4 regions of the Streptomyces sp. NBC_01390 genome follow, and region 1 is predicted to be linked to each of the others. Evidence: riboswitches for the same ligand, from Rfam matches in the RefSeq annotation. Region 1 holds a riboswitch; each other region holds the start of a gene.
The links. Region 1 has a riboswitch for cyclic di-AMP ahead of OG241_RS45725 (peptidoglycan DD-metalloendopeptidase family protein). Riboswitches for the same ligand answer to the same signal wherever they lie in the genome.
Positions count from the first base shown of each region.

Region 2: linked by a shared signal. The riboswitch ahead of OG241_RS35465 (NlpC/P60 family protein) and the one ahead of OG241_RS45725 (peptidoglycan DD-metalloendopeptidase family protein) in region 1 are both predicted to bind cyclic di-AMP.
Region 3: linked by a shared signal. The riboswitch ahead of OG241_RS05525 (C40 family peptidase) and the one ahead of OG241_RS45725 (peptidoglycan DD-metalloendopeptidase family protein) in region 1 are both predicted to bind cyclic di-AMP.
Region 4: linked by a shared signal. The riboswitch ahead of OG241_RS22670 (transglycosylase SLT domain-containing protein) and the one ahead of OG241_RS45725 (peptidoglycan DD-metalloendopeptidase family protein) in region 1 are both predicted to bind cyclic di-AMP.

Region 1 is NZ_CP109551.1:10,220,042-10,225,664, reverse strand. Features, by position in the region: gene OG241_RS45735 (SGNH/GDSL hydrolase family protein) at 1-189, opposite strand, end outside; gene OG241_RS45730 (DUF6250 domain-containing protein) at 236-505, opposite strand; gene OG241_RS45725 (peptidoglycan DD-metalloendopeptidase family protein) at 537-1,505, opposite strand; cyclic di-AMP (ydaO/yuaA leader) riboswitch at 1,510-1,667, opposite strand; gene OG241_RS45720 (alpha-galactosidase) at 1,971-4,064, opposite strand; gene OG241_RS45715 (tyrosine-protein phosphatase) at 4,235-5,032, shown strand; gene OG241_RS45710 (DUF6126 family protein) at 5,057-5,179, opposite strand; gene OG241_RS45705 (helix-turn-helix domain-containing protein) at 5,176-5,623, opposite strand, start outside.
Region 2 is NZ_CP109551.1:7,862,775-7,868,397, forward strand. Features, by position in the region: gene OG241_RS35455 (helix-turn-helix domain-containing protein) at 1-1,046, opposite strand, end outside; gene OG241_RS35460 (TnsA-like heteromeric transposase endonuclease subunit) at 1,112-1,864, opposite strand; gene OG241_RS35465 (NlpC/P60 family protein) at 2,084-3,286, opposite strand; cyclic di-AMP (ydaO/yuaA leader) riboswitch at 3,294-3,451, opposite strand; gene pcrA (DNA helicase PcrA) at 3,777-5,623, shown strand, end outside.
Region 3 is NZ_CP109551.1:1,296,401-1,302,023, forward strand. Features, by position in the region: gene OG241_RS05515 (ATP-dependent Clp protease proteolytic subunit) at 1-573, shown strand, start outside; gene OG241_RS05520 (hypothetical protein) at 581-889, shown strand; cyclic di-AMP (ydaO/yuaA leader) riboswitch at 1,272-1,451, shown strand; gene OG241_RS05525 (C40 family peptidase) at 1,455-1,931, shown strand; gene OG241_RS05530 (ATP-binding protein) at 2,043-2,504, opposite strand; gene OG241_RS05535 (helix-turn-helix domain-containing protein) at 2,717-3,574, shown strand; gene OG241_RS05540 (DUF397 domain-containing protein) at 3,584-3,808, shown strand; gene OG241_RS05545 (8-amino-7-oxononanoate synthase) at 3,887-5,014, opposite strand; gene OG241_RS05550 (hypothetical protein) at 5,389-5,553, shown strand; gene OG241_RS05555 (hypothetical protein) at 5,544-5,623, shown strand, end outside.
Region 4 is NZ_CP109551.1:5,030,185-5,035,807, reverse strand. Features, by position in the region: gene OG241_RS22680 (NAD(P)-binding domain-containing protein) at 83-1,417, shown strand; gene OG241_RS22675 (HAD family hydrolase) at 1,655-2,476, shown strand; gene OG241_RS22670 (transglycosylase SLT domain-containing protein) at 2,646-3,137, opposite strand; cyclic di-AMP (ydaO/yuaA leader) riboswitch at 3,141-3,307, opposite strand; gene OG241_RS22665 (polyprenyl synthetase family protein) at 3,959-4,969, shown strand; gene OG241_RS22660 (LolA family protein) at 5,208-5,623, shown strand, end outside.

The DNA.
Region 1 (5,623 bases):
TTCGGCCACGATCTGGTCGAGCAGCCTCCCGCGTACCGCGAGGTTCGTGTAGTCGAAGTCGCCCTCGGGGCGCCGGTCGGCGAGCAGAACCGCGAAGCGGTCCGCCCAGCCGACGAACGCCCCGTCGGGGCCGGGGTCGCCGACGCCCTCGGTGAAGCTGTCCCCCACCGCCACGTACGACCCGATCACTGCTCTGCTGTCATTCTTCGAATCGTCTGCCACATCGGCCCATGATTCACCTTCCGATGTGAGCTACGCGACCGTAGGAAGGGGTTGACGTGTGGTGAGATAAGCCACGTGTCAAGTGTTGGTCAACCCGGAATAACGGGGAGACGCAGCTCACGGACGCTGAAGTCGGTGATCCTGAAGTGGCGTAACGGCGCAGCCGGGTCGCGGTGTTGGCGTTGGCGCCGCAGCCGACGTAGTACGTCGGAGACCGCCGAAGACCGGACCCGGGATCGGGGCCGGCCTTCGGTGGATGTACGTGGATGCACTGGGTGGACATCCTTGACGGACGTCCGTGCACGAGGTGCGCGTCAGCCGACGGCGACACCCTTCGAGCGGAGGTAGCCGACCGGGTCGATGTCGGATCCGTAGTCCGGAGTGGTGCGGATCTCGAAGTGCAGGTGCGGTCCGGTCACGTTGCCCGTGGCGCCGGAGAGACCGATCTGCTGCCCCTCGCTCACGGTCTGGCCGGCCGAGACGGAGAGCTGGGAGAGGTGGCCGTACTGGGCGTAGTAGCCGTCGGCGAGCTTGATGACGACCTGGTTGCCGTACGCGCCGCCCCAGCCGGCGGAGACGACGGTGCCGGCGCCGACCGCCTTGAGGGAGGTGCCGGTCGGGACGACGAAGTCGACGCCCGTGTGGTAGCCGCTGGACCACATGCTGCCCGCCACGTGGTAACCGGTGCCGATGGTGGCGCCGGTCACGGGAAGGGTGAAGCCGCTGGAACTGCTGGAGCTACTGGTGTCGGCGGCCTCGGTCGTCGTGGAGGTGTCGGCCGTCGCGCTCTCGGCGGCAGGCTTGGACTCCGTCTTCCGCGTGGACTTCGAGGAGGACGAGGACTCCACGGCGGACGACGAGGTCGACGCGGCCTTCTTGCCGATCGTCAGCTTCAGACCGGGGTGGATCAGGCTCGGGTCGGCGCCGATGGCGGTCCGGTTGTCCGAGTAGAGCTTCTGCCAGCCACCGCTGACGCTCTCCTCATGGGCGATCTTCGAGAGGTAGTCGCCGGACCGGACCGCGTAGGTCCTGACGCCCGACTTCTTCGCTGCGGCAGCCTTTTCGGTCTTTGCCGTGTGCACGGAAACGGAATCGGCCGTTACGGACTTGGCTGATTCCGAAAGCGACTGAACAGCCTGAGTCGTGGACTCCGCCGTGGCCGCATGGGCGCCGGTGGCTCCCAGCAACGGCAGGGCGAGAGCCGCTCCGCCGGTTCCGGCGACGGCTATCGAGCGAGTGAATCGCTGGGACTTCGGACGGCGGTGCTTACCCTTCGCGGGCATGACGAATTCCTCTCCGTCGCCTGCGAGGTGAGCTGTCGGGTGCGGACTGGAGATGTCCGGCCACGCCTGAACGTGACTTAACCCCAAGCCTGTTCCAGAGACCGGAACAGGCGTTCTACCTGTGGGTCCCCCGCTCCTGCCGTACTCGGGTGTTCGATGGGGGCTCCGGGCGGCGGCAGGATTGGGCGTCCGTCCGGATTGGTGGCGAACGTAAGCGACCAAGACGCACGGAAACAAGCTTCAGGTTCCCTGTGTACGGGTTTCCTGTGATCCTCCCCGGAATTCCCGGTCACTGTCCGTGAATTCCGGATCTTTCAGCCCCTTGAACTTCCTTTAATCACGCCGAAATTACGTGAACATGACGGCGACACACCGTCACGAATATGACCCTGCTCACGCGCCCGATTCACAGCAACCCCCATTTCCCGGCGAGTTGTAATTAAGGCGCCATAACGGACAGAAGTGTCAGATGCGACGCAGTCGGAAAACTGCCGCATCGAGGTCACCCTTCAGCCCGGTTCGCAGGCCGCGATGCAACAGCACGGCCCCTCTGTGGATTTCGCCCGTTTCGCGGCATTCATACGTCGCCGACGGGTCGAGCCCGCGCAGCCGCAGCGCCGGAAGCGGCTCACCGTGGTGCTGCGCCTGGAGCCAGGCGAGGACGACGGTCTCGTCCCCGAGCACGTACTGCACCGCGCTCAGTCCACCGGTCGGCCGCCGCAGCCGGTAGAGGTCGCCGCGCTGTACGACGGGCCGGATCTCCTTGTAGAGCCCCACCCACTCCCCGGCCTCGGTCAGCTCCTCCTCCGTCCACCGGGCGAGGTCGCCGCCGACGCCGAGCACCCCGGCCATCGCACTCACGAACCGGAAGCGCAACGAGCTGACCCGGCCGTTGAGCTGGGTGTTCGGGCTGTCCGTGACCCAGGCGGCCATGACCCGCGCCGGATGGATCTGGCTGAAGCCCTCCTGGATGGCGAGGCGGTCCAGCGGGTCGGTGTTGTCGGAGGTCCACACCTGGTCCGTACGGGCGAGGACCCCCAGGTCGATCCGGCCGCCGCCACCGGAGCAGGACTCGAAGGCCACCGTGGGGTGGGCCGCCCGCAACCGGTCCAGCAGGGCGTACAGCCCGTGCACGTGGTCGACCCACAGCCGCTGGGGGTAGTCCTCGCCGGGCCAGCCGGCGTCGGTGAAGCAACGGTTGAAGTCCCACTTCACATAGTCGATCGGGGCACTGGAGAGCAGCCCGTCGAGCTGCTCCCAGAGGTACTCGCGGACATCCTCACGGGCGAGGTTCAGGACGAGTTGATTGCGAAACTCCGTCCGCTTCCGTCCCTGCTGAAACTGCACCCAGTCGGGGTGCGCGCGGTACAGGTCACTGTCGGGGTTGACCATCTCCGGCTCGACCCAGATGCCGAACCGCATACCCAGGGCCTGCACGTACTCGGCGAGCGGTTTGACACCCGCCGGGAAGCGGTCCGGGTTCGGCGTCCAGTCACCGAGACCGGCCCGGTCGCTGGTCCGGGCCCCGAACCAGCCGTCGTCCACGACGAACAGCTCGACACCGATCGCGGCGGCCCGCCGGGCCAGCGTCCCCTGCTGCTCCTCGGAGATGTCGAACTCCGTGGCCTCCCAGGAGTTGTAGAGCACGGGCCGGTCCCGGTCCGCGTCGGGGACGACGAACGCGCGCTGGTACGTGTGCCACGCCCGGCTCGCCCCGCCGTGCCCCGAGTCGGTCCACAGCCCCGCGAAGACGGGCGTGGTGAAGGACTCGCCCGCCGCCAGGCGCAGCAGGCCGGAGTCGTCGTATCCGGCGCCGCCGGTGATCTGCACACGCGCGTCGGGCAGCTGGGCGACGGCGATCCGCCAGGAGCCGGACCAGCCGAGCGCGCACGCGTACACCTCGCCCTGCTCCTCGGTCGCGTCGGTGTCGAGCGCCACCCAGGGCAGGTGATGGTGCCCGGTGTGGCCGCGCCGGCTGCCGATGACCTTCTCACCGTAGGTGAGGTCCGTCCGCACGAGACGGGACTCGGCGGCCCAGCGTCCATGGAGCTGGGAGAGGCGCCAGCCGTCGCGCTCGGGAAGCGTCCAGGTGGCGGAGTCCGCACGGAGCAGCTCCAGCGGGCCGGCTCCCTCGGGCGCGTCATGGGCGAGGGTCACCCAGCGCTCCACCACGTCGTGGCGCATCCGGTAGTGGAGCGTGATCGCCAGCCCCGCGTCACGGAACCGAAGCCGCAGTTCGTCCCCGTCGTCGCCGCCCTCGGTCTCGTACGCCTCGAAGCGCCACTCGGTGCCCCGGCGCTCGTCGCTCCGGACGGACAGCGCGGGCCGTACGAAGCGGGGGCCGCCCTCGACCGGGTACTCCTCATGGCCGTCCAGCGGGGCCTCGAAGGGCCAGTAGTCCGGCAGCGGACGGACGGCGAGCGCCTCGGCGTCCGCGAGGGCGATCCTCGGGCCCCAGTGCAGATGGAGCAGTTCGTCGTCCTCGGTGAGATGGACGGCGTAGCTGCTCGTGGGCCCCGAGAGGAGCCACGTACGACCGGTTCCGGCAATTTCCAGCATCATGTCCCCACAGATCCGAACAGGCACGCTCAAGCATCAACATCATCAGCGCCACGGCGGCCGACGGCAACGCCTGTGGAAAACTCATTGGCCTGCTCACCCATGTCGTATCGTCGAAGCGCGCCCGTCGACGAGCAGCGTCCGCGGGGCGGTGTGGGAGGGGAGCCCCCGTGACGCAGCAGGTCCCGTCGACCGAGCCCGAGCTGGGCGGCGTACGCAACTTCCGTGACGTGGGCGGGCTCCCGACGGTGGACGGCCGGCGTGTGGCGCCCGGACGGCTGTTCCGCAGCGGTCATCTCGCGCACGCGACCGACGAGGACGCGGCGTTTCTCGGTTCTCTCGGGCTGCACACGATCTTCGACTTCCGCAACGCGGCGGACATCAAGCTGGAGGGGCCGGACGTCGAGCTACCGGGCGTGCGCAATGTGAACATCCCGCTGTCCGACCCGGCGCACGGCGCGGAGTTCTGGAAGATGGTCCGGGAGGGCGATCTGGACGAACTGCGCAGCCTGCTGGCCGACGGCAAGGGTGAGCAGCGGATGATCAACTCCTACCGCGAGATCGTCAGGGACCGCACGGCCGAGCACTCCCGGATGCTTCACGCGCTGGCCGAGGACAGCGTCCCGGCCCTGATGCACTGCGCGGCCGGCAAGGACCGCGCGGGCCTGTCCATCGCGGTGACGCTGCTCGCCGTCGGCGTGGAGCGCGAGGCCATCGTGGCCGACTACATGGAGTCGAACGCGGCGCACCGCCGGTACAAGGTGCGCCGGAGCGGCTCCGAGGCCAAGGCCTACAGCCCCGAGGTCCTGGAACTCCTCAACCCGCTCTTCGGCACCCGCCCCGAGTATCTGACGGCGGCCATGGAGATGGTCGAGGAGACCTGGGGAAGCGTCGACGGCTATCTGGAGCAGGGTCTCGGCCTCACCCCTGAGGTGCGGGAACGGCTGCGGGAGCGGTTCCTCGACTGAGGCCGAACCCGCCGTCCGTGGCCGCTACTGCTTCGCGCCCACCTCGAACAGCAGGTAGATGAAGCCGGCGAAGAGGTGCCCGACCGCGATGTAGATGATCAGCCGGACCCACAGGGCCCGGGGGAACTTCTCCTCCATGTCCGTCATGGCGTCACTCCGGTGGTAGGGCCGATGCAGAGGCCGGCGGTGGGGCTCTGCAGCAGGGTGTGGACGAAGAGCAGGTCGGTGCCGTCCCGGCCGTCGGCGGCGAGGCGGTGCGGGGTCAGCGAGTCGAAGTGCGCGCTGTCGCCGGCTGCGAGGACGTGCGTGGTGTCCCCGAGGCTCAGCCGCAGCCGCCCCGTGAGGACGTACAGCCACTCCTCACCGGGGTGGACGCGCACGATGTCGCCCTGCGCCCCGTGCGGCACATGGACGCGCAGGGCCTGCATTCCGCGTCCGGACGCACCGGCCTGCCAGTAGGACCAGCCGCCCGCGGCCGTGGGCTCCATGTCCGCGGCACGCACAATGGCGTCCCGGTCGGCGACGGTCTCGCCGAGGAGTTCGGAAACCGTCGTGCCGTAGATACGGGCGAGCCCCAGCAGCATCGGCAGG
Region 2 (5,623 bases), 2.4 Mb from region 1:
CCGATGACATGCGCCGACATGAACGCCCGCCCGTGATCGATGACCAGCGTCTCCGGCGGACACAGCCCGCCGCCCGGCACGAGACCTTCCTCGGTGAACACCACCTCATCCCACAGACCGTGGTAGGGAGCCACCGCAGGCCGGACCGAGTCCACCAGCGGAGGGCAGACCGCCTCGAAGAGCACACCGGCGACATCGAGCGCTTTCGTGGAACAGCCGGTCACCCGCAGGCCGACGATGCAGCGCGAGAACAGGTCCTGGGCAACGGTGAGCTGGAGCGGAACCCACCGGCAGGTCACCGGTTCCATGGCATAGAGGTCCAGGTCCTGGGTGTCGAGCACGACGTACTCACCCGGTCGGGCAGCCCGTAGCCGCCCATAGACGCCCTGTGGCCTGTCTGCGATCGAACGGCGTGCCTTGGCACTGCCGGAGACCGCGTTCGTGCCCTTGGTCAACACGGCAAGCCGCGCGTAGGCCGTGCTCCGGGACGGAACAGCGACGACGCCCTTGCCGTACTGGCTGTTCAGCCGTTCCTCGACCCGCGACAGCAGCGCCGACCGAGTAGGGGTCGAGCTGGTCACCGACTCCGCCACCACGTGGCGGACCGCTTCCTCCCATCGGGGATCGACGCGTGAACTCCTTCCGGCGCGGGCGTCCACGAGCCCTGCATCGCCGCTTTCCCGGTAGGCGGTCACCCAACGCTGCAGCGTGCGAGGCGAAACACCCAGCTCAGCGGCTTTGGCCGCAGTCCGCTCCTTGAGCGGGAGATCGGGATCATATTCGGGCCGGGGCTCGACCGGCCGAGCACCGGCCGTGTGCCCGGACTGGTAGCCGCTGAGCACTTCGCGGACGTGCCCGGCGCGTTCCCGCAGCCGCTGACGCTGGTCGGCCGACAAGGACGCCAGCAGCAGGCCCACCCCGTCCGCGGCAGCCAACGCAGGCTCATCCATCGACCGGGCGCCGGCCGCCAGCTGCCCGAGCGGAACGGAACTGTACTCGCCCGTCCGCTCGTTACGGACCGTCGTCCGGAGCCCGTCGACGTCCACGACCTCGACGACGTCACCGCCGAAGAAGAGACGCACTCCCGGAAACAGGGACACCGCGTATGTATTCATGCCGCCACCCGAACCCGGCTTGCACGGTTCAGAGGAGTCCGCAGGTCAGCAACGAGCCGACCGGACCACACCAGGTGCAGGACGACCGGACGGACGATCTCGCACGAGTGCTGCCCGGCCAGCGCGGCCTCGACGGCACCGATGGTCGGCTGGCAGGCGGCAACCTCCAGCACACGCGGGACGAGCGAGGCTTCCACCAGCTCCCGGCGCCGGTAGCCAGCCAGGAACCGCACGTTCTCCACGACCGCATGCTCGGCCCCCGACCAGGTCTCATAGACCCAGCCGCGGCGCGAACACACCTGGCGTGTCCAGTCGAACTGCGCGATCACCTTGGGATCCCTCATGCGTGAGGGCGCCTTGACATCCACGACGGTCACCAGACCGTCGGCATGGACGAGGAACAGATCGGGAACATGACGGCGAACGCGGTCACCGTCCGGGCCGACCAATTGGAACGGCTGGGCCGCGATCTCCGTGACATCCGGCGCGAAATCGGCAAGCAGAATGCGGGCGAGCTCCAGCCGACTCTCGTAGGCCACGAGACGACCCGTTGTGGCGGCGTGGTACCAACCCGAGTAGTGCTTCCGGCCCCGGTACCAACGGAACTCGCGTACCGGCTGTCCGCCGGCCACCTCGTCCACCGGGACCCGGTCGAGTTCGGCCTCGACCAGCCGACCGTCGGCCCGCCGATAAGCCGCCTGAACCGTCCAGCTACCTGTCGCGTCCGCGACGCCTGGGTCAGTCCCCATGGCCGCCCCTTCGTGTCCGATGTCATCGACACCAGGACACTGGCAACCACCATGAGTAGCGTGGATGAGAAGCCGAGAAAACCAACGAGGTAGTGGACCCGTGCGGTAGAGCACGGCCAGGCTCCGGGCCTGGCCGTGGATCGAAGAGAGCGTTTCGACTGACAAGTTGACGACAAGTCACTCGGACAGCGACATCTCTAATCGGAACCTACATGGGCGTCAGGCCGGGCGCACCACGCTGTGGATCGCGGACTCGCCGTCGTAGAAGATCGACTCCTCACGGACGTACGCACCCGGCTTCGGCGCGTGGATCATCATGCCGTTGCCGATGTACAGGCCGACATGGCTGATGTCCTCGTAGAAGAAGACCAGGTCACCGGGTTGGATGTCGGAGAGCGAAACGGTTGTCCCGGCGTTCACCTGGTCGTAGGTGGTGCGCGGAAGGCTGACTCCGGCGGCCCGCCAGGCGGCCTGAGTGAGGCTCGAACAGTCGTACGAATCTGGCCCTGTCGCACCCCAGACGTACGGCTTGCCGACCTGTGCGCGTGCGAAGGCGAGGGCCTTCTCGGCCTTGCCGGCGTACGAGGAGGCGGGGACCGCGGGTGTGGAGGTGTCCGAGGCGCCGGTGCCCGGTGACTGCTGCGCCGCCGCTGCCGAGTCCTGCTGGCGTTGCTGCCCTGCGGCCTGCTGCTGCCGGGCGAGTTCCTGCGCCTGGCGGCGGGCGTCCGCCTGCTTCGCGCGTTCGATCGCCGCGAGCCGCAGTTTCTCCTCGGCGGTGAGGCGGGAGAGCAGTCGGCGGGCCTGTGCGAGCTTCGTCTGGACGGCGGTCTTCGTCGTCTGCAGGTCGTCCTGGGACTCCGTGAGCGACTCCAGGCTCGCGGTGGCCTCCCGGCGCTGCCGCGTCGTCTCGGCCTGCTGGGTGATGTAGTCGTCGACCGTGTCCTTCTGGCGGGCCGTCATACGGTCCATCAGCTGGTTCTGGTCGAAGTAGTCCTGCGGAGTGTCCGCCAGCAGGAACGTCGCCGTGTCGGGGGCGGCCGACCCGGTGCGGTACTGGGCCGCGGCGAAGGAACCCAGCTCCTCGCGCGCGTCGTTGAGCTTCTGGGTGCGCCGGGCCACGTCGTCCATCAGGGCGTCGACACGACCCTGCTGCTTTGCGGCCCTCTCCTTGGCGGCGTTGTACACGTCGGCGGCCGACTCGGCCTGGTGGTAGAGGTCGTCGACCTCCGCCTCGACCTCCTCCATGCTCGGCCGGTCGTCGGCCGAGGGCGCCGGGGACGTGGAGGGCCCCCCGGGCGCGGCGTTGGCGGTCTGGGTCAGCAGGGCTACGGAAGCGGTCAGGGCCGCCGTGGCGAAGGCGGGGGTCCGTATGCCTGCTACGCGCGTTCCCGTAGGGCGCGACTTGCGGTGCGACGACGCCAAGGGAGGCGACTCCTTCCATGTTCCGCCTACCGGGTTAGCTGTCGGGTTCGGGCGGGTGGTTCGGAAGGGTTGCCCTACGGTCCTTGCCCTGGAAGGCAGTCGGACCGATTCACCCCAAGTTCTCGGTGGGTCCCCGGCTCCTGCCGCACACGGCGGCACGATCGGACTCGGCGGGGGCCGCGCGGCCCGGCGATGTTCGCCGGTGGAGATCGAGCGGCCTTACGGCACGCTAACCAACGGGTGTGGCTTCTGTGAAGGTTGATGACCGCTATGCCCGATACTTATTTGTGACCTCGACCCTAAACGTGGCTTCATGGATTCGGTTCGGGGTGGTATCGGATGAATTGCCTGATCATGTGAATGGAGGACTGACCGAGGGCCCGCTGTTCGGGCGGACAAGTGCCGGCCACAGCTCGGGCCGGGCGGTGTTCGGCGGATGTTTTCGGGGTGGCAGCGGGTTGTCAGTGGGGGCGCCTAGACTCGGAGAGCGATGAGCAGCCTCTTTGACGACAGCTTCCTGGCGGACCTCCAGAGCCCTCGGGCCCACGCGGAGGAACCCCCGCCACCGCCCGAGGACGAGCATGCGCCGGAGTCCGTTCCGGACGATCTGTTCGGCGGGAAGTTCGACACGCCGCCGGACCGGGACGCGTACTACCGCGACGGCGCCCCGCGTCCCGTGGTGGACCCGGCAGCGCTCCTGGACGGGCTGAACGAGAACCAGCGCGCGGCCGTCGTGCACGCCGGCACCCCTCTGCTCATCGTGGCGGGCGCCGGCTCCGGCAAGACACGTGTGCTCACGCACCGCATCGCCCATCTGCTCGGTGAGCGAAGCGTCCACCCCGGCCAGATCCTCGCGATCACCTTCACCAACAAGGCCGCCGGTGAGATGAAGGAACGCGTCGAGCAACTCGTCGGCCCGCGCGCGAACGCGATGTGGGTGATGACCTTCCACAGCGCGTGCGTGCGGATTCTGCGGCGGGAGAGCAAGAGGCTCGGCTTCACCTCCTCCTTCTCGATCTACGACGCCGCCGACAGCAAGCGGCTGATGGCGCTCGTCTGCCGCGATCTGGACCTGGACCCCAAGCGCTTCCCGCCCAAGTCCTTCAGTGCGAAGATCTCCAACCTGAAGAACGAGCTGATCGACGAGGAGGACTTCGCCGCCCAGGCGAGCGACGGTTTCGAGAAGACCCTCGCCCAGGCGTACGCGATGTACCAGTCGCGGCTGCGTGAGGCCAACGCCCTCGACTTCGACGACCTGATCATGACGACGGTCAACCTGCTGCGCGCCTTCCCGGACGTCGCCGAGCACTACCGCCGTCGCTTCCGGCACGTCCTGGTCGACGAGTACCAGGACACCAACCACGCCCAGTACGCGCTCGTACGGGAACTCGTCGGAACCGCCGAGCACACCGGCGACGACGCCGACGTACCGCCCAGCGAGTACAACCTGCCTCCCGCCGAGCTGTGCGTCGTGGGAGACGCCGACCAGTCGATCTACGCCTTCCGGGGTGCGACGATCCGCAACATCCTCCAGTTCGAGGAGGACTACGCGGACGCGACGACGATCATGCTCGAACAGAACTACCGTTCGACGCAGACGATCCTGAGCGCCGCCAACGCGGTCATCGAGCGCAACGAGTCTCGCCGCCCCAAGAACCTGTGGACCAACGCGGGCGCGGGCGCGCGCATCACCGGCTATGTCGCCGACACCGAGCACGACGAGGCGCAGTTCGTCGCCGAGGAGATAGATCGGCTGACGGACGCGGGCGACGCGAAGGCGGGTGACGTCGCCGTCTTCTACCGGACGAACGCCCAGTCGCGTGTCTTCGAGGAGATCTTCATCCGCGTAGGCCTGCCTTACAAGGTCGTCGGCGGTGTCCGCTTCTACGAGCGCAAGGAGGTCCGGGACGTCCTGGCCTACCTGCGCGTCCTCGCCAACCCGGAGGACTCGGTGCCGCTGCGCCGTATCCTCAACGTGCCCAAGCGCGGCATCGGCGACCGCGCGGAGGCGATGATCGACGCGCTGTCCCAGCGCGAGAAGATCAGCTTCCCCCAGGCGCTGAAGCGGGTGGACGAGGCGTACGGCATGGCCTCCCGGTCGACCAACGCCGTCAAGCGGTTCAACACGCTGATGGAGGACCTGAGGACGATCGTGGAGTCGGGCGCGGGCCCGGCGACCGTCCTCGAAGCGGTGCTCGAACGCACGGGCTACCTCGCCGAGTTGCAGGCGTCGACCGACCCGCAGGACGAGACCCGGATCGAGAACCTCCAGGAACTCGCCGCAGTGGCCCTGGAGTTCGAACAGGAGTCGGGAGTGGCCGCCGAGGCCGGGGAGGC
Region 3 (5,623 bases), 8.9 Mb from region 1:
CGGACGCTCGATCCGTACTCGAAGCTCCTGGAAGAGCGGATCGTCTTTCTCGGGACGCCGGTCGACGACACCTCGGCGAACGACGTGATGGCCCAGTTCATGCATCTCGAGTACCTCGCGCCCGACCGGGACATCTCCCTGTACATCAACTCCCCCGGCGGCTCGTTCAGCGCGATGACGGCGATCTACGACACGATGCGGTTCGTCACCTGCGACGTGGAGACGGTCTGCCTGGGGCAGGCGGCCTCCGCGGCGGCCGTGCTGCTGGCCGCGGGTACGCCGGGCAAGCGCAGCGCGCTGCCGGGAGCCCGGGTGCTGATCCACCAGCCCTCGCTGTCCGAGCCGGTCCACGGCCAGGTGAGCGATCTCTCCATTCAGGCCCAGGAGTTGGGCCGGGTCCGTAACCTGCTGGAAGAACTGCTCGTACGGCACACCGGCCAGAGCGCGGAGCGGGTCGCCGCGGACATCGAGCGGGACAAGATCCTGGACGCCCAGGCCGCTCTGGAATACGGGCTGGTGGACCGGATCGTGCCCAGCCGCAAGTCGTCGCACCCCACCCCCGGTACGAGGTGAGCCGCCGATGCTTCCACCCGAACTTCCTCCGCTGCCCGCGCTGACGCGCGCGGAGGGCGAGTTGATCGACCGTTACCTCGAAGTGGCCGATCTGCTCGGCCGTATCAATCCCGCCTATCACGGCGACACCTACCGCGGGCTGAGGGCCGCGCAGGCGCTCGTCGCCAAGGCGGTGGCGTTGCGCGACGCGCTGGAGCTGATGCACCAGCGGGGCGAGGCCGAGGTGCACGCCCATACGCTGGCGCGTGCGCTGCGCGTCCTGGACGGGGAGCGCCGCACGGCGCGCGTCACCGTTCCTCGTGAGCCCGCCGGTTGACGCGCCGCATCCACGGGACCGCATCAGGCGGGCTCATCCGTCAGGTGACGGACTGTCCGGAACGGATGGGGAAGTGACTAGGCGGCATCCCCCGTTCGGAGTAGTCGCGGATCCCCCGTCCGGCCCGCTCGACTTGCGCGACACGCACGGTTCGTAACCGAATCGAGACCGCTCAACCCCTGGTCCGAGGGTGCGCGACCCCCTCGAAAGTCCTTCGTGGGTACGGGTGTCCACCCGAACGGGCCAGCGGTGAGTAACCCCACAAAGCCCCGTTTCCATTGGGATTTTCCCACTTCCATGAGCCAAGATCCCTTCCTGACGACAAGCCCCCGCCACAAGCGGCGGGGCGATCCGGGCGGACGCCGAGTCCTGCCGCCGCCTGGATGACCGGTCGACAGATGTGCATCGGCAGGAGTGGAGGACCCAAGCACGACGGGTCGCCGGAACGGTCACGCCATGACCGGGCCGAGCAGCCCTTGGGGTGAAGCCGCGTCAGCGGCCGGGCAACTTCGCCAGCCCGAATCCGACAGGTCATCCTTCACAGGCGGCTGACGAAGGGTTGCGCATGTCTGCGCTCAATCGTGTCCCGTCGCTGATGACCCGGGCCGGTACGGCCTCGGCTCTCACCCTCGCCGCCGTGGGCGGCAGCCTGGTGATCCCCGGTGTCGCGACCAACGCCGCCGCGGCGGTCGCACCGTCGACGAAGGCACTTCAGATCGCGGCTTCGAAGAAGGGCTCCGCGTACAAGTACGGCGCCGCGGGACCGAAGAGGTTCGACTGCTCCGGTCTGACGCAGTATTCGTACAAGAAGGCGGGCAAGTCCCTGCCACGTACGGCGGCGGCCCAGTACAACAAGACCAAGCACATCTCCGCCAAGAGCCGCAGGGGCGGGGACCTGGTCTTCTTCCACTCGGGCTCGAACGTCTACCACGTGGGCATCTACGCCGGGAAGGGAAAGATCTGGCACTCCCCGAAGACTGGGGATGTCGTGAAGCTCCAGAAGATCTGGACGAAGAGCGTCTGGTACGGCCGGGTCAGCTGACCTCCCCGGGGTGGGCCGGCGGCCAGGAGCCGCCGGCCCGCCCCGGGCCCCGTTCACAGCGACAGCGACGCCTCCAGCGGGAACAGCGCGCCGAAGCCCGTCGGCGCGGCGTCACGGCTCCTGCTGTCCGACCGCGGTCACCGGAGGCCTGGCCGGGACCGTCCACGGGAGTTCGATCGACACCGTCTTGCCGCCCTCCCGAGTGGGGCGGACCCGCAGTTTGCCGCCCGACTCGGCGGTCAGCCAGCGGATGATGACCATCCCGCGCCCGTTGTCCTGCTGCACGGCGGCGGGCAGCCGTTTGGGGAAACGCGGGTGGCTGTCGGTCACCCCGATGCGCAGGTTTTCGTCACGATCGAGGGCGATGTCCACCGTGAAGGTGGGTGACAACCCGAAGGTGTGCTGTACGGCATTCGTGGCGAGTTCCGAGATGATCAGGCGGATGCTGTCGGCGGCTTCGGAGTCACCCGGCAGGCCCCATTCCGCCAGCACGTTGGCGACATACGCGCGGGCGGCGGAGACCGAGGCGGGATCGCTCGGCAGAGTGACGGATGCTTCCAGGTGGTCTGCCATGGCGACGTCGTCCCTTTCCCACAGGACCGGGGCCCGACACGGAGCGGCTGATTCGAGTACGGTCCCGGACTGGTGCTTCGCGCCAGACTGCCATTCCGGCGCCGGTCACGGGGTGCGATCCACCAAGATATGCATATATCTGTCGCTCGAAGCGGTGAACTCTGCGACCCCAGAACGTATTCGGGCGGCTCATCAGGAGTAAGGGGTGGCCCATGCAGTACGGTCCCGCGGTGCGCCGCCGAAAGCTGGGTGCCGAACTGCGCGCGCTGCGTGCCAGGGCCGGGCTCACAAGCGGTCAGGCGGCCCGTCTGGTGGGCTGGCACCAGTCGAAGGTGAGCCGGATCGAGACAGGTGCGAGCGGCGTGAAACCGGCGGACGTCCGGTTACTTCTGGACGCGTACGCCGTTCCCGAGGGCGAGTCGCGTGAGCTGCTGCTCGTACTGGCGGGGACCGAGGACGGCGACCGGCACAACTGGTGGCATGCCTACCGTGGCGTACTGCCGCCCGCCTACCGGGATTTCATCAGCCTGGAGTCGCAGGCAGGCACCATGCGCACGCTGGAGACCTCGGTGGTGCCGGGGTTGCTGCAGACCCGGGAGTACGCCCGTGCGGTGACCCGGGCCGCGGTGGACGGCCTGGAAGAGAAGCGGCTCGACGCGCTGGTCGAGGTGCGGCTGGCCCGGCAGGACGTGCTGCGTTCGGACCGGCCGCTGGAGCTGAGCGCGGTCCTCGACGAGGCGGTGCTGCGCCGCGAGGTGGGCGGACCCGAGGTGATGACACGTCAGCTGGCGTGGCTTTTGGAAGCGGCCCAACTGCCTCAAGTGCGGCTGCAGATCCTGCCGTTCACCGCAGGGGCGTATATCGGTATTACCGGGCCTTTCGTTATCTTCTCCTTTCCGAGCACTTCTGACTTGGATGTGGTTGTTCTCGACCAGATGATGAGTAGCCTCTACCTCGAACGGAAAGAAGACCTCCGGGCCTACAGCGAGGCCTTCAACACCCTTCAGATCCACGCCCTTTCGCCCGAGGACTCGTTGGATTTCATCGCCGGTCTGCATTACGGCGTGTGAGGAGGCACCATGACCGCACTGCCTCGGAACGTACCGTCCGTCGTCGAACCGCCCGGTGTGCGATGGCTGCGCAGCAGCTACAGCACCGGCGCGAACAACTGTGTGGAGACGGCCCGTCCGGACACCGATGTCCCGGCCGGACCGCTCGCCGTACGCGACTCCAAGAACGCCACCGGGCCCGTCCTGCTCTTCTCCCCCGAGAGCTGGCAGGGATTCCTCACCGCGTTCCGGTGATCGCCCTACGACACACGGCCGCGGTCCGCCGACTCATGGTCGCGTGTCACTGATCAACGGCACTGTGGATCTCCGCGTCTACGGTCGGTTCTCGCCGATCACCTGTACCGCCCGCGCGATCTGTTCCTCGGCCAGGTCCGCGCGGGCGGTCAGCCGCAGCCGGGACACCCCGTCGGGCACGGACGGCGGGCGGAAGCAGCCCACGCCCACTCCGGCGGCCCGGCAGTCGGCCGCCCACCGCACGGCCCCCTCCGGGGACGGTGCGCGCACGGATACCACGGCCGCGTCCGGCCGGACCGCCGACAGCCCCTCCGCCGTCAGCCGGGTGTGCAGCTCACGCGCCACCGCACGCGCCCGGGCGGCCCGTTCGGGCTCGCGGCGCAGCAGGGTGAGGGCCGCGAGGGCCGCGCCCGCCGCGGCGGGCGCGAGACCGGTGTCGAAGATGAACGTCCGGGCCGCGTTGACGAGGTGTTCGATCACCCGGGCGGGCCCCAGCACCGCACCCCCCTGGCTGCCGAGCGACTTGGACAGCGTGACCGTCACGACGACGTCCGGCGCGCCCGCCAGTCCGGCCGCGAAGGCCGACCCCTGCCCGCCCTCGCCCAGGACTCCCAGCCCGTGGGCGTCGTCGACGACCATTCCCGCACCGAACTCCCGGCAGGCGGCGGCGAGTTCGGCCAGCGGTGCGGCGTCCCCGTCGACCGAGAAGACCGTGTCGGACACGGCGACGGCCGGCCCGGTGTGGGTGCCGAGTGCCTTGCGGAAGGCGTCCGGGTCGGCGTGCCCGACGACCTGGGTCGTCCCCCGGGCGAGGCGGCAGCCGTCGATCAGCGAGGCGTGATTGCCCGCGTCCGAGACGACGAGGGAGCCGTGCGGTGCGAGCGCGGTGACAGCGGCGAGGTTGGCCGCGTAGCCGGAGGAGAAGACCAGGGCGGCCTCGAAGCCGCAGAATTCGGCCAGTTCGCGTTCGAGTTCCGCGTGCAGTTCGGTACTGCCCGTGACGAGCCGCGAGCCGGTGGCCCCGCCGCCCCAGCGCCGGGCGGCCCGGGCCGCGCCCTCGGTGACCTCGGGGTGGCGGGCCAGGCCCAGATAGTCGTTGCTCGCGAGGTCGAGGAGCGGGGAGTCGGCGGGGCGGGGCCGCAGGGTCCGTACGAGCCCGGCGCGGCGGCGCGCCTCGGCCTGCTCGTCGATCCAGCCGAACGCCATGAGTCCTCCGGGCAGCTACGTGTTTGTAGGCAGTGGACAGACCCTAGCCGGACCCTCTGACACCCAGGATGTGGCAATACCCACAGCCGGTTTTATCAAGCAAGGAAAAAGACCAGGTCAGAGGCCGTATGACACCCGATGCCGAAGATCGTCTCTCACGGCCGCGTCCAGGGAAGCAGCTTGTCGAGCACGTCACGAGCCGCCACGAGGGTCTTGGGGTTCCTCTTGATGTACTGATTTGATCGGGTGATGTCGGGCTGTTTGCCGGACAGCGCGCAGGCGGAGTCGGTAGCCCTGGTTGGGTGAGATATCCGCAGGGCGGTGGCTTGACCGATGGCGAGAGGACCGCGCGGGAGCGGGTCCGGCTCAAGGCTGTGGCTGGCTTCGAGGGCGGGGACAAGAATCGGGGGATCGCTGTCGTTTTGCGGGTCTCGGAGCGGCCGGTGGAATGTTGGCGGCGTCAGTGGCGCGAGGAGGGCCGGGCCGGGGTGCGGCGAAGGGATCGCCTGGCCGGCCTCGGCTGTCGGACGTGCAGATAGCCCGGCTGGAGCGGCAGTTGGAGCGTGGCCCGCTGGCCCATGGGTGGGCCGACCTGCGGTGGACGCCGGC
Region 4 (5,623 bases), 5.2 Mb from region 1:
GGCACGGGTGCGGTGCGGTGGCAGTGAGTACAGAACACAGAGCAACACGAAGTGGCGAAGCAGCGTCCTGGGGAGGGACTTCGTGAACCATCCAGTAGCGATTATCGGCGCGGGACCGTTCGGACTGTCCACGGCCGCGCATCTGCGGGCGCGTGGCATCCCGGTGCGGGTGTTCGGCGAGCCCATGGTGAGCTGGCGGGACCACATGCCCGCCGGGATGCTCCTGAAATCCACACCGTCGGCCTCCAGTATCGACGCCCCGCAGCGTGGTCACACCCTGGCGGACTACTGCGACGCGGTGGGGGCGCCCCGGCTGGTCACCGACGAGGACATCATCCCGGTGGAGACGTTCATCGCGTACGGCGAGTGGTTCCAGCAGCGGCTCGTGCCCGAGTTGGAGCGGGTGCGGGTGGTGTCCGTGGACCGGCGCCACAAGGGCACGGGCAGCGGGGGCGGCTTCGAACTCAAGCTGGACTCGGGCGAGTTGTTCACCGCACGGGCGGTCGTGGTGGCCACGGGGCTGTCAGGGCTCGCGCATCTGCCCCCGGAGCTGGCGGCCGCGGCGCCGGACGGGCCCTCGCCCACGGGACCGGTGTCCCACAGTTCGCAGCATCATGACCTGAGCCGATTCGCGGGCAGGGAGCTGATCGTCGTCGGGGCGGGCCAGTCCGCGCTGGAGACGGCGGTACTGGCGGCGGAGGCGGGGGCACGGGTACGGGTGGTGTCGCGGGGGAGCGGTCGCGTCGCCTTCGGTGCGCCCCCTTGGCGGCAGCCCAGGCTGCGACCCGAGTCGCCGTTCGGCAACGCGTGGTCGCTCTGGGCCCTCACCTACTATCCGCACCCCTACCGCTACCTCCCGGCCCGGGCCCGCCACTACCTGGTCCGCCGGGTTCTGGGACCGCTCGGTGCGTGGTGGCTGCGCGACCGGTTCGAGGGCAAGGTGCAGGTGAGCGAGGTCGCACGGATCGTCCGGGCGGGAGTCACCGGAGTAACGGGAGTAATGGGGGCTGTGGAGGTCGCGGGCTCGGCTGAGGCGGAGGGCGCGCAGGGCGCCAAGAGTGCGCCGAAGGGGGACGGTTCGGGGAGCGGGGTGGGCTTCGTCGGGGGGCACCCGGTGCTGACTGTCCAGGAACCCGGCGGCCGTACGCGGGAGTTGTCGGCCGACCATGTGATAGCCGCGACCGGCTACCGCGTCGACATCGCCGCGATGGACTTTCTCGGGCATGAACTGCGTACGGAGCTGGCGGTGAGCCGGGGGACGCCGAGGCTCGGTGCCGGGTATGTGTCCTCGGTGCCCGGGCTGTACTTCACCGGCTTGCCGGCGGCCGCTTCGTACGGCCCGGTGATGCGGTTCGTGTGCGGTACGGAGTTCGCGTCACCGCGGCTGGCGGGGCATCTGGCGGCGGCGCACGGGTAGGGCTCGGGTATGGCTCGGGTTTCTGGTCCCGTGGGTCAATGCGGGGCGCGCTCGATCTTGTGAACCGGCGGCTCGCCGTACCGCGTCGTCGTGTGGCTCCCGTCCCCCTGCGCCAATGCCCGCCCCGTGCCTGCGGCAGGAACTGGCGTAGGCACGGGGGGTGTTGCTGGAGAGAGGCCGAACGTCGTCCGGTTCGGACGGAGACCGATGGGCCGAACGATCCGTATTCTCTGGATCATGGCCGCTCCCACCGCATACGCACTTATCGCCACCGACCTGGACGGAACGCTTCTGCGTGCCGACGACACGCTCTCCGACCGGTCGCGCGCCGCGCTGGCGCTCGCCACGGCCGCCGGCGCCCGGCATCTGGTCGTGACGGGACGGCCGGCGCCGAGAGTCCGGCCGCTGCTCGACGACCTCGGTGCCGGGGGGCTCGCGGTGTGCGGGCAGGGGGCGCAGGTGTACGACGCCGGCGCGGACCGTCTGCTGTGGTCGGTGACCCTGGACCAGGAGCTGGCGGAGACCGCGCTCGGCAAGATCGAGGCCGAGGTCGGGCAGGTGTACGCCGCTGTCGATCAGGACGGTGTGGACGGGCTCACGCTCATCGAGCCGGGCTATCTGATGCCGCACCCGACGCTGCCCGCGGTACGGGTACGGCACCGGGACGACCTGTGGGCCGAGCCCATCAGCAAGGTACTGCTGCGCCACCCGTCCCTGTCCGACGACGAGTTGGCGTCGGCGGCGCGCGGAGCGGTCGGTTCCCTCGCGACGGTCACCATGTCGGGGCCGGGCACGGTCGAACTCCAGCCATGCGGCATCACCAAGGCGACGGGGCTCGCGCTGGCCGCCGAGTATCTCGGGCTGACCTCGGCCGCCACCATCGCCTTCGGTGACATGCCCAATGACATCCCGATGTTCGACTGGGCGGCCCACGGAGTCGCCATGGCCAACGCCCATCCCGAACTCAAGGCCGTGGCGGACGAGGTCACCCTCTCGAACGAGGACGACGGCATCGCGGTGGTGCTGGAGCGGTTGTTCGGGGGCGGGTCGGTCCGGTAGCGCCGGTAGCGCCGGTAGCGCCGGTAGCCCCGGTAGCCCCGGTAGCCCCGGTAGCCCCGGTAGCCCCGGTAGCCCCGGGGCTACCGCCCTCCGGTCCGCCCAGGCCCGGGTCTACCGGACCTGGGCCTGGGCGGCTACTGGTCTTCGGGCGAGCCGGCCCGGGGTCGGACTAGTAGGCCCCGAACACGTTGTCGATCGATCCGTAGCGAGCCGCCGCGTAGTTGCAGGCGGCGGTGATGTTCGCGATCGGGTCGTAGGGATCGAACGAGGTGCCGGCGACGTGGTACGCGGCGAAGGTCGGGTCGATGACCTGGAGGAGGCCCTTGGAGGGGGTGCCGGCTGCCGCGTTCGAGTCCCAGTTGTTGATGGCGTACGGGTTGCCCGACGACTCGCGCATGACGTTGCGGTAGATGCCGTCGTACGTTCCGGGGATGCCGTGCTGGGCCATGATGTCGAGCGACTCGCGGATCCAGCCGTCCAGGTTGTTCGCGTAGTACGTCGTCGTGGACGACGTGGCCGACGGGGCGGCCGATGCCGCCGTCGCGGTCAGGAAGGGGAGGGCCAGGGCTACGGCGGCCGTTCCGGTGATGGCGACGGTGCGCGTGAGCCTGAACGGGCGGCGTGCGGCTCTCGCGGGGTGGTGCTGACCTCGTACGGGCATGGTGGGTCCTCTCCGGCGCCTGCGAGGTGAGCTGTCGGGTTCGGGCGGGAGATGCCCGGCCGGGCGCGCGGTCGGCGCACGGCTTCACCCCGAGCCGGACCGGCGCGAACGCCCGGACCGGCGGCTTACCTGGGTCCCCCGCTCCTGCCTGCGTGAGTCATGTGTGTGGGTGGGTTTGCTGCTCTGCGGGCGGTGGCAGGATTCGGCGGTCCGCCCGGTGTGGCGCGAAACGTATGCGAGAGCACATGGATCGAACAAGGGGCAGAAATGCAGGACTTACCCATTTGGGGTGCTCATTACGGATAAAAGGGGCAAGTGGGAGATGGTGCCTGAGAGGCAACTTGCCTTTAGCGAATGGGTAGTTTGCGAAGTGCGGGCGAAGGGAGGTCGCCGTGGGCGTGACTCGAATCACGGGCCGGGGGTAGTCGTGACACGAGTGGGATGAGCAAGGGGTTTGGGGTATTTGATGCAGCTTGAAGGCTCATGTCCATTGCGTGGTACTGCGACATGTTGCGAGGCGTTGTGGGTGGCGGAACCTCTGGCGCGGTCCGTGACGTTGTTGTGGTGACGGTCGCGGTGAACGGTGGGGATGAGGTGACACATGCGCGTGAGAGCCCGTCGGCGGGGCGCGGGATGCTTATAAATGTCCATGCTTTGGACTGATCAAAAACATTCCGGTCGTGATCCGATAACGCCTGGCCTGGACGGGCGGGCGCTAGCGGTGATCGAAACGTGACCGGATACGCTGACTCGAGTGATGGCAGCGATCTATCGACACACCGTGTGACCGCCAGTAGACACCAGCAGACAGGAGATCCCTCGTGACCGTCGTCGGGCCGTTCGGGCTGAGCGTGCGGGACCAGGCTCTCGAAGCCGATGTCCAGGCCGGATTGGCGGCTGTCGAGGAAGGGTTGCTCGAAGCCACCAAGAGCGAGGTCCCCTTCATCACGGAGGCCGCGCAGCATCTCGTGCGTGCGGGCGGGAAGCGGTTCCGGCCACTCCTCGTGATGCTCGCGGCACAGTTCGGGGACCGGCACGCGCCGGGCATCGTGCCGTCCGCGGTGGTGGTGGAGCTGACCCACCTCGCGACGCTGTATCACGACGACGTCATGGACGAGGCCGAGGTTCGCCGAGGTGTGCCCAGCGCCAACACACGCTGGGGGAACTCCGTCGCGGTCCTCACCGGGGACTTCCTGTTCGCGCGGGCCTCGCACATCCTCGCCGACCTCGGGCCCGAGGCGGTTCGGGTGCAGGCGGAGGCGTTCGAGCGGCTGGTGACCGGGCAGATCCTGGAGACGGCGGGACCGTCGGACGGCCGGGACCCCGTCGAGCACTATCTGGACGTGCTGGGCGGGAAGACCGGGTCGCTGGTGGCCGTGGCCTGCCGGTTCGGGGCGATGATGTCCGGGGCCGACGACAGTGTCGTGGATGTGCTCACCCAGTACGGGGAGCGGCTCGGGGTCGCCTTCCAGCTCGCGGACGACGTGCTGGACATCGCGTCCGACTCCCACGAGTCGGGCAAGACGCCCGGGACGGATCTGCGGGAGGGCATTCCCACGATGCCCGTGCTGCGGTTGCGGGAGCGGGTGGCCCGGCTGGGGCTCGCCGAGGACATCGCGTTGTGCGAGTTGCTGGACTCCGACCTGAGTGACGACGCCCGGCACGCGGAGGCGCTGGCCCGGCTGCGGGCGCATCCGGCGCTGGAGCAGGCCCGGCGGGACACCGTGCGGTACGCGGAGGATGCCCGGGCCGCGTTGGCGCCGCTGGTGGAGTGCGACGCGAAGGCCGCCCTGGTGGAGATGTGCGACGCGGTGGTGCATCGGGCCGGCTGAGGAGTCGGGCCCCGTCGGCCCTCACCGAGCCCTGGCCCCCTAGGGGTCAGGGGAAGCTACGCCTCCTCATGTCATCCCGTAGCAGTACACGGAGTTGAGCCCAAGGTCTGACGATTCCTCCTCGTCGATTTGGTGAGATGGAAACCAACCACTCCTCACCGGTTCGGGTGAGAATGGCGGCTCAGGGTGGACAAGTGTGGGACGGACAGCCGCCGCCGACGACGGAGGTAAGGCACACATGGCACCGTACGAAGAGGCCAAGGCCGGTAACCGGATCGAGGCCGAGATCGAGGCCGAGGACGTGCCGTCCCGGCGCCGCAAGGCCGCGCGGTACGCCGCCCCGGCCGCGGTGATCGGTCTGACGGTCGCGACGATCGGGCTGGTACCGGCGTTCGCCGGCTCCGGTGACCCCGATCTGCCGAAGATCAGCGCGCAGCAGCTCATCGAGAAGATCGCCGCGTCGGACGTACAGCAGTTGTCCGGCACGGTGAAGATCAGTACGGATCTGGGACTGCCCGACCTCGGCGGCCTGGAGAGCGGCCTTCTGTCGGGCGGTGGCCTCGGCGGGGCTTCCGACGGCTCGGGGTCGGCCGCCGATCCGAGCGCCAAGCTCCTCGCACTGGCGTCCGGCACACACACGATCCGCGTCGCCGC